Regions from separate parts of the Rothia sp. ND6WE1A genome, predicted to be linked through region 2. Evidence: riboswitches for the same ligand, from Rfam matches in the RefSeq annotation. Region 2 holds a riboswitch; each other region holds the start of a gene.

Region 1 (3,272 bases), on a different contig from region 2:
GGGGAATCGAAAAATAGGGGTCGACCGAGACTTCGTAGGAGCCATAGCCGTACTGCAACACCGGATTTTCTCGGGACTTATCGAGATCAGCCCGATGCACCACCGACAGCGGAATCATCTTTCCATCGCGCGCAGGAGCCCACATCCGATAGGCAAGGTAATCCTCGGAGTCAAAGCCCCCAAGAAGCGGCGTCTCTCTGCGTAGAATTAGTGATTCTTGTTCTGGAAAATAATCAAAGATACGGGTAGGAGTTACCCATGAGGTGTAATTAATGCGGACGATGGGCGAATCGACCGAAGTGCTCAGTACCCCGGTAGTGTAAATTTCTTCGGTAAAACCAGCGGGCTCAGTGAAAGTAAGACCGGCGGGGGAATCCGTTACCTTCAGCTGCGCAAGAGCATCTAAAGAAGCCAGGAAAACTTTGACCGTGGTATCTTGGCGAGCAGTTACTACTAGATGGCGCGACGAAAAGGAGACTCCCTCCACACGCACGTCGTCACGATGGGGCATTACCTTAATCCACTGCTGCCGTAAGTCTGAGAATCCTAGCCCGGTGGGCATCGGAGAGAGCACTATCTCTGAGTTAATCGCCTCGAAATCGTGCACCATGATGAGATATTGTTGCCCCGCTATGATGATGGGTTCAACGCTGTATTGCACACGCTCTGTCCGCGGAATCACGACCATCGGTGTGGTACGAAGATTGTCTGTGGGCACCAAGCGAACCTCAGTGAATTCGGAAGAGAACGACGTGAGCACCACATGAGTTCGGTCTTCTGAAAGATTAGCTTCGAGCCACATCCCTTGATCGGGTTCCTTGAAGAGCACGATATCTTCATCCGAGCTGTTGATTTTGTGTGCGCGAATTTCATAGGGGCGCCACGAGTCGTCGACCAAGGAATAGATGAGATAGGTGGCGTCGGCAGTGAGAAAAGCACCAGCAAAAATATCTTCGAGACGATCCGAGCTGATTTCTCCGGTGTTCAGATTCTTGAAGTACTGCGTGTAGCGCTCGTCGCCGGCGTCATCGACGCCGAAGGTCAGGAGCTCACCATCGAGCGAGGGCTCAAAGGAACCAAGCGAGAAAAAAGGTAAATCAGCTGCGAAAGCATTGCAATCGAGCAGAGTTTCTTCTCCCTCTAACTGCTGATTCGATTCAACCAGCGGAGGGGTGAAACGTTCCTCTACGCTTCCTTCTCGAACCGCTGGGACGCGGCACATCAGGGGGTACTGTTGCCCCTCGACCGTGCGTGAAAAATACCACCAGTTGCCCTTACGGGTGGGCACCGATAAATCGGTCTCTAGTGTGCGACCTTTGATTTCATCAAAAATGGTTTGGCGCAATGGTTGTTGCTGGGCGGTAACCTTTTCGCAGTATTCGTTTTCCGCTGTGAGGTAATCGATAACCTCTGACTTCTCTTTCTCTCGCAACCATTCAAAAGAATCGTAAAAAGTATCGTCATGAAAGACTCTGGTAGTCATCTGCTGACGCGCACGAGGCGCAGGCAACGGAGAAAAAGTAGTCATAAGAAGTCCCCTCTAGTTGTGATGCAACCCCATGTTGGGTGTTCATGGCTATATCCCCATTTTAGACGCTATTCAAATAGTTCGGTTCTAGAGCATCGGCGTGCTTTGAGCAAATACATGTTTTTGGCACCGCGAATGTTAACTCTATGACAAAATATGACGCCGAAATTCTGAGGGTCAGAAATGTTCGACATAAAACTCTGCCCTCCTTGACCCTCCCTAGCCTCCTTTGGCTAGCATGAAAGCAGGTCAAGAGAACCAGTGTTAAGCCCCAGCTTACTGGTCGGCAACCCTCCTCTCGCGGTGGGGTGCCCTGGGTGATGACCGGGTACACCTCACCGGCGGGGTGTGCAAGCGCGGGACCGATGCCCCATCTTCTTTGGGGACATACCTACCATCAATAATCTTTGTTGCGATCACTAGACACCCTAAAGATTTGGCATGCGGTTCCAACGTCTACAACCTATTTGGAGCAAGCATGACTAACGAACAGAACGCCATACCCACTCCTTCGCAGCCTGAAGGATGGAAATTCGAAACGAAACAAATTCACGCAGGACAAGAACCTGATTCGGCAACCGGCGCCCGTGCCCTACCGATTTACCAATCCACCTCGTTCGTCTTCAAGAATTCAGAGCAGGCGGCTAATCGCTTTGCCCTGGCAGAACTGGGGCCCATCTATACCCGCATTAACAACCCCACTCAAGAGGCAGTCGAAAACCGAATCGCCGCTTTGGAAGGTGGCGTAGGAGCACTTTTACTTTCTTCGGGTCAAGCGGCAACGACGAACGCTATCTTGAACGTGGCAGGAGCAGGCGACCATATCGTCGCGTCCCCTTCTCTTTACGGCGGATCCTTTAACCTGCTCAAATACACCCTGGCTAATTTAGGTATCGAAACTACGTTCGTCGCTGATCCTCTCAATATCGAGGACTGGAAGAACGCGGTGCGCCCCAACACCAAGGCGTTCTTTGGCGAAACGCTGCCTAACCCTCGGGGCGATGTCTTTGATATCGAGCCGATTGCAGAGGTCGCCCACGAGGCAGGCGTACCTCTTATTGTCGATAACACCATCCCTACCCCTTTCCTCTTAAACCCTTTCAAATTTGGCGCAGACATCGTGGTACATTCCGCCACCAAATACCTTGGCGGACACGGAACATCGGTGGGAGGAGCCATCGTAGATTCGGGTAATTTCGACTTTGGGAAAGACCCCGAGAAATTCCCCCTCTTCAACACACCAGATGAGGGTTACCACGGGCTGGTCTACGCCCGCGATTTAGGTAAGAACGGCGCATTCGGCGTCAATCTCTCTTACATTCTCAAAGCGCGCGTAGGGTTGCTCCGCGATTTGGGGCAGTCTATATCTCCTTTTAACGCGTTCAACATAGCAATTGGGCTTGAAACTCTTTCGTTACGCGTCGAACGCCATATAGAAAACGCCACTAAGGTAGCGCAATTCCTCGAAAATCACGACGCCGTGGAATCGGTGCAGTGGGCGGGGCTAGAATCATCGCCCTACTACGAGCTCAAGCAGAAGTACATTCCCCGTGGCCCCGGCGCCGTCCTCGGGTTCACTCTCAAGAATGCTGATTCAGCAAAAGCGCAGAAGTTCGTAGATGCGCTCCAACTCCACTCGCTGTTGGTGAATATAGGCGACGTGCGTTCGCTGGCGGTTCACCCGGCATCGACCACTCATTCCCAGTCCAGCGTAGAAGAACTCGAAGCATTGGGAATCAATCCC
Region 2 (3,272 bases):
TGAGAAAACTGCTGAGCCCGATAATCAGGCAGGCAACGCCCAACATTCCCACTAATATAGCCGTCAAAATAGTGCGCAGGCGAGGCGCAGATGCGAAAGACGAGTTCACGCTAGTTAGCCGGCTTAATCACGTAACCAGCACCGCGAACCGTATGAATCATAGGTTCTCGACCTGCATCAATTTTCTTGCGCAAGTAGGAGATATAGAGCTCCACAATGTTCGCTTGACCGCCAAAATCGTAGTTCCACACGTTATCGAGAATCTGAGATTTTGAGACCACTCGCTTAGGGTTTTCCATGAGATAGCGCAACAGGTCGAACTGCGTTGCCGTGAGTGAGATGTCTTCTCCACCGCGGGTCACTTCACGGGTATCCTGATTCAGCACGAGATCGCCGACAACCAGCTCGGCGTCGTCTGCTGCCACAACGCCTGAACGCTGTACGAGGCGGTGAAGGCGAATCATGACCTCCTCCATAGAGAAAGGCTTGGTCACGTAATCATCGGCGCCAGCGCCAAGTCCTTCGATGCGGTCGTCGACCGAGTCTTTAGCGGTGAGAAAAAGACAGGGCACCTGCGGGTAAAGTTTCCGCACGCGGCTCAGTAATTCGATGCCGTCGAATCCGGGCATCATAATGTCCAGCACCAGAACATCGGGACGCCACTCGCGTGCTACTGCGAGCGCATCGGGGCCGTTTCCTGCCGATTTAACATCCCACCCAATCATGCGCAAACCTACGCTGACTAACTCTTCGAGCATGGCTTCGTCGTCGACGACGAGCGCGCGGATGGGCGTACCATCTACGTGTTCGAGAGTGGGGAGGTTTTTGGCGATTTCGTGTGCTCTGCTGCTCATGTGTATAAGCCTAGCGTTTGAGGGTGTTATGGATCTGACGTTTTGCTTGTTTCTGGGTCTTACAAAGTAACTGCATGCCGGGGGCATAGGTTAAACACAGGAAAGCGGAACAACTCGGCTGAGAACACGCGATTTGCCGATACCTGGCGTAGCGTCGGCAAGCAATCCCTCTCGTCTGCTTCGCTAGCGCTCAGGAAGGCGATTCACGCCAGACCCAGCCAGCTTTCCTCCCGCTACGCCAGGTTCTCGACTTATAGCTCGTCCTCACCCTGCTTTCACATAACTTAATATGACGCTACCTAGACATATTCACTACACGAAGTTACATAGGCACATCTAGGCGTTTTCGCTTGTGAGCCCGTGATGCGCCCATTTATATTGATTCTGTTATCTATCAAGAGCGGCCGAGAGATCTGGCTCTACGACGCTGCAGCAACCTCGCCCGAGCAATCGGGAGAAGGTGCTCCCGCCAGGACCGATAGAAGAATTAGCTTTCTGCTTTTCTATACGTTCGTTCCTCCCCTATAAAGGGGTGGGCGTGTATCTATCGGGCGAATCCATCGAAAGGAAATGCCCTCTATGGCACCTCATACGGCTCTGTCTTATGAGCTTTACCCTCCACGGTCTGTGGAAAGTCGTGACTCTTTGTTGCAAACCATTGACGAGCTTTCGGCTACTTCCCCTGACTATGTTTCGGTGACTTATTCCGGTACTGCCGAGCGTAAGCAACAGACTCTCGCTTTGCTTGATTATCTGGTGCACGAAACCAAGCTGACTCCGTTGGCGCATTTGACGTGCGTGGGGCATTCAGTGGGGGAACTGGAACACGCTGTGCGCCTCATTGTGGGTTTAGGCGTGCGGGGCTTGTTGGCTTTGCGCGGTGATATTCCGGCGGGGGTTTCCCCTGATGCTCTGGAGCTTCCGTTTGCGCGCTACTTAGTGGAGCTTATTCGCCGGGTGGAACGTGAAGATTTTGCGCATTTTGCCGGTGGAAAGCTGTCGATTGGGGTGGCTGCTTATCCGCAGAAGCACCCGGAGTCGGTATCGCTTCTTCAAGATATTGAGATTTTGCTGGCTAAGCAACGTGCGGGTGCTGATTTTGCTATCACGCAGGTTTACTTTGATAACGCTCGTTTTCAGGGACTGTTGGATGCGGCGCAGACTGCCGGGGTGAATTTGCCTATTATTCCGGGCATTATGCCGGTGACGTCGTTGCGCCGTCTCATTCGGCTGTGCGAGTTGGCGGGGTTGGCTATTCCGCTGGATCTTGCCAGTGCGTTAGAGAATGCCGATAACAAGGCGGAGCGCCACAAGATTGGGGTGGAGTATGCGTTGCATCAGTGTAAAGCAGCGCTAGATTCTGGTGCCAGTGGTTTGCATTTTTACACTTTCAACGAGCACCGCGCCGTCCTCGATGTGCTGGAGCATCTCGATATCGCTCCCTATACGTCGCGCTATTTTAGTCCTCTGAAATCTTCTCAGCCGTCGCATTTTTCTACGTCAGACGCCGAATACGCGTCCGTGTCTGCTTCCGCTTAACACTTTTTCATTATCTTCCTGAAAGGTCACTTTTCATGTCAGTCCAGAATTTTCCTGCAGCAACTATTGTTGGTTACCCTCGCATTGGTCGCCACCGCGAACTTAAGAAAGCAGTGGAGGCTTTTTGGAAGGGGACTGCGAACCGCAGTGAGCTAGATGCGCAGGTGGCTGAGGTTCAAAAAGTTAACCTTGCCCGCCTCACCGAACTCGGTTTGAACGCTGACTACGCGATTCCGGCGTCGTTCTCTCACTACGATCAGGTACTCGATACGCTTCGTTTGGTCAACGCGGTTCCTTCCCGTTTTGCCGATGCCCTGGATGAGCGCGGCATCCTACCGTTGGAGGGGTATTTCGACTTGGCGCGTGGCACCCAGGATCAGCCTGCGTTGGAAATGACTAAGTGGTTTGACACGAACTACCACTACCTTGTGCCCGAGGTTGGAGCGCAGACTTCGTTTGAGTTGAATCCTGAGGAGTTGTTCGCTCAGCTTGATATTGCTGAGGAGCAGGGCGTGCGTGTGCGCCCGCAGATTGTAGGTCCGATTACTTTTTTGGCGTTGGCTAAAGCTGAGGACGGCACAGCACCAGACTTCGAGCCTCTTTCTCGTCTCGACGATTTGCTGGCGGTTTATGAGGAGCTTCTGACTCAGCTCACCGAGAGGGGTATGCAATGGGTACAGTTCGATGAGCCTGCACTGGTGGCGGACCATCAGCACATTGACGCCGCCCGTCTGTCCGAATTGGTGTCTAGTACCTACGGTCGTTTGAGCGCGCACTCGCGGCGTCCTGCACTGTTTGTCACTTCCCCCTACGGTGATTTAGCGCAGAACCTTGAACCGCTAGCGCAGTCGGGAATTGAGGCTTTGCATGTGGATAGTG
Region 3 (3,272 bases), on a different contig from region 2:
TGAATATGCCCCGTGCCCTACTTGACGAATAATCTCAGCAGCCGTGACGGGGATAGCGGGAAAAGCAGTCGAATCGCTCATAGTCTCTTCCGTATAAGGGCCAAACGGTTAACTTAACCAGATTAGCCGAGAACAATTCTTCGTGGTGAAGTGCTACCTATGATTGTTCAGAATTTGCTGTCTGCGAGCGTCCACCGCGGGGAGCCGAAGAGTGCTTTTCCGCTTTATCTACGGCGATGCGGTGAATGAAATCGGTAGTTTCCATCACGTTGGAATCATCATGATGTCCGGTTGTTCTAAACCAAGTGCTTACGAGAAAGTTGTCTACCTTGGTGACTCGTAAACCAAAGGCATCTCCAGAGTATTGGCCGCTCAAACTCGTCAAATCAGGGTTGCTGGGAGCTCCGCTGGGAGTGGGATTTCGATGTATCTCAAAAGCATCTTCGCTACCGGGATAGAGCTGGGTCAGGGCTTCTGTGCAATCGGCGGAGTTCTTTTCTAACGTGGAGATGAGCTGCTGGGCAGCTGTGGCATCTGCTACAGAAAATACTGAAATATACCCTGAAAGCTGGTCTATCCCATTCTGTCCCAGAGTAATACGACGGCGTTCGCCTTTTTGGATAGTAAATTTTCCACCGGGGGTGCTAAATAATCCCAGCCCCAGCTGCTCGTAGGCTACGCATTTTTGGTTGACCTGTTCGGCAAGAAGTGGGTTATCCGACATCAGCTGTTTTTGAGTTGCTGGGATGCGGGTTGAGGTTTTTTGCCACTGTTTTGCGTTAAAGTGCTCGGTTGTGGGGGAGGCCATGAGGTAGGGGATAGTTTTTTGTACCCTGATGTCATTTTGAGTGGGTAATACGGCATCGGGATTTTCTTCTAGGACTTCGGTGAGGCTTTTGGTTTCATCCGGAGCGTTCTGGTTGGTGGCGACGGGAGAGCATCCTGCCAAGGCAAGCGTTGCGGTGGCAGAGAGCGCTATGAGACGTCGGGAGAGAAACTTTATTGTGTTATTGGATAACATGTAGGGCTTCCTTGGCGGGCAATACCTCAATGGGGGGGGGATTTATCAAAGACATGGGTCTTTGGAGGTGCAGAGGAGGTGAATGATTGAGAACGAAAGTTTTTTCGTCCTCAATTTTTACCCTTTTCACATTTTAGGGGATGGCTTCCCTCCCGGGTAAATCAATTTTTTTCTGGGACGGTATTTTATTTTCAGAAACGGTGGGTTATGGTTTTAAACAGCTTCAAGAGTTTCAACTGACAAGCTCCGACTTTAGTTGAACGCCAACCCCATGTTCACGGGTGGCTCGGATGACGAAGCGGTCTGTATTCGCGTTGTTAGCGCGTTTGCTACCAACGCAGGCTGGTACAGACAAGAGCACTTCGAAAGGAATGCGCGAAGGCGCAGTGTGGCTATGACTACCACCGCTCGACCCCACGAAACTATTCAGAAGAACCTCAGCACCGTTGCGGTGACTGCTCGTGGAGGCTACTCCGCAGTTTCTATCCAGGATTACACCCGCATCTCTAATGAGCGTTCGGAATTTCTCAACTTTTTGCTGACCCCAAATCCATCAGGGGTTCCTGCCACTGAATATGGCGCACTTCAGGTCGCATGAGCCAGTTTTCCGGACTCCTTCTTGACTCGGATGTGCTGGCGGAAATCCGCAAAGCGACTCCTGACCCGAAGGTGGTAGCTTTTCTGCGGCGTAACTCCTATAAAGTTCTCTACATTTCGGTGTTAAGCTTGGGCGAGCTTAAAGGACTTTACCCCTATACGGAAACAGAACGCTGGCTCAGCGAACTGGTAGATCGTTTTGGGGAGCACGTTTTAGAAATCGATGAAAAGGTTTCGTTGGAATGGGCTGGTCGCCAGGCTGAGCGGGGATTCCACGCGGTAGGTTCTGAGAGAACCGTGCCGCTCCCCACCGCGGCTTTAGAGGGGCTCATCTGTGCAACGGCTCAAGTGCACCAGCTGGAGATTGCCTCTTCCAAAGCAGAGGTGTATCAACGGTGGGGCGTTCAGGCGACTAATCCTTTTACTGAAGAATAACCCTAGTAATTGCGGGTTCGCTCAAGCGCTTTTCCAATGATTTTCTGGGGAAGTAGGGCATTACTCCATCGCATAATCTTGTAGGGCGCCGACGGCACTACTGCCGCTTTGCCTTGAATATTCGCTGTAATGGCGGTGCGAGCAACCTGCTCGGCGCTCAGCCAGAATATCCCTGGCACCTGAGGCTCAGAAACCTCCATAACACGGTGAAATTCTGACCGCGTTAGTCCGGGGCAGACGGCGGTGACACTTACCCCGCGGGTAGCATACTGCAAATTTGCTGATTCACTGATAGACACCAAAAACCGTTTAGCTGCAGAGTAGGTTCCACCGGGAGTAAAGGCAGCAACAGATGCGACGTTGATGATTCGCCCCCGCCCCCTATCAACCATGGGGCCCAACGCCGCGTGCATCAGTGCCAGCGGAACTTTTGCCAAGACCTCCACTTGGTTGAGATGACTCTGAACGCTTGCTGAAAGAAAGTCTTTGCCTAGACCAAAACCAGCGTTGTTGACCAGAATTTCTACGGGGTTCGTCTCCTGTTGAAGACGCGAGATGAGGCGCTGGACGTCGTCGCCCTTCAGCAAATCTGCCGGGAGAATCTCTATATCTATATCGGCGGTCCTCAACTCGTGAGCGAGTTCTTCAAGTTTCTCGACCCTCCGTCCACTCAGCACTAAAGAGTATCCCCGTGTGGCGTATTCACGGGCAAAAGCTGCGCCAATTCCAGAGGACGCGCCGGTGATGAGAACATAAGGCATAGATGAAAAACTACTCATCTCTCTAGTTTAGGGATGAGAACCTGAGAGCTTGCTGGCTATTTTCGAAAAATGTGGATTCAAATCGTGCTCAAAGCGACTGCCAGCTACACCTGAGGGTGCAGTTCGTGAAAAGATAAAGGACGATGAACACCACTTCCAAAACCCCGCCGAAACGTTCGCTCCCTATGCCTCTTTGGATGCAGGGGGCTATCGAACTGTTAATGACTGCTGTACTTTCGTTCGCGACCGTGCTCATTTTATTGGTGGCAGTGTGGTTTGCCGGCGGGTTTAATGACTCCTCTTTGCTGGGTGTCTCACAACTTTCCAGCCAGATTTGGTTGCTGATTCATGGTGTTCCACTGGATTTGAATATTCCCCAACACGGTTCTTTCGCGGCGGTATCTGGCACGTTCAGCCTTATTCCGTTGGGTCTGACTCTTGTGCCGTTGGCATTGTGC

The links. Region 2 has a riboswitch for S-adenosylmethionine ahead of A7E48_RS03890 (methylenetetrahydrofolate reductase). Riboswitches for the same ligand answer to the same signal wherever they lie in the genome.
Region 1: linked by a shared signal. The riboswitch ahead of A7E48_RS07265 (O-acetylhomoserine aminocarboxypropyltransferase/cysteine synthase family protein) and the one ahead of A7E48_RS03890 (methylenetetrahydrofolate reductase) in region 2 are both predicted to bind S-adenosylmethionine.
Region 3: linked by a shared signal. The riboswitch ahead of A7E48_RS05310 (nuclease PIN) and the one ahead of A7E48_RS03890 (methylenetetrahydrofolate reductase) in region 2 are both predicted to bind S-adenosylmethionine.

What each region holds. Positions count from the first base shown of each region.
Region 1 is NZ_LXTU01000055.1:7,136-10,407, reverse strand. It holds gene A7E48_RS07270 (S9 family peptidase) at 1-1,528, opposite strand, end outside; SAM riboswitch class IV at 1,776-1,891, shown strand; gene A7E48_RS07265 (O-acetylhomoserine aminocarboxypropyltransferase/cysteine synthase family protein) at 2,007-3,272, shown strand, end outside.
Region 2 is NZ_LXTU01000032.1:9,796-13,067, forward strand. It holds gene A7E48_RS03880 (cell wall metabolism sensor histidine kinase WalK) at 1-109, opposite strand, end outside; gene A7E48_RS03885 (response regulator transcription factor) at 111-854, opposite strand; SAM riboswitch class I at 1,243-1,339, shown strand; gene A7E48_RS03890 (methylenetetrahydrofolate reductase) at 1,434-2,393, shown strand; gene metE (5-methyltetrahydropteroyltriglutamate--homocysteine S-methyltransferase) at 2,429-3,272, shown strand, end outside.
Region 3 is NZ_LXTU01000038.1:9,488-12,759, reverse strand. It holds gene A7E48_RS05320 (SNF2-related protein) at 1-81, opposite strand, end outside; gene A7E48_RS05315 (hypothetical protein) at 158-1,021, opposite strand; SAM riboswitch class IV at 1,243-1,385, shown strand; gene A7E48_RS05310 (nuclease PIN) at 1,416-1,619, shown strand; gene A7E48_RS05305 (plasmid stabilization protein) at 1,616-2,053, shown strand; gene A7E48_RS05300 (SDR family oxidoreductase) at 2,056-2,832, opposite strand; gene A7E48_RS05295 (DUF6350 family protein) at 2,958-3,272, shown strand, end outside.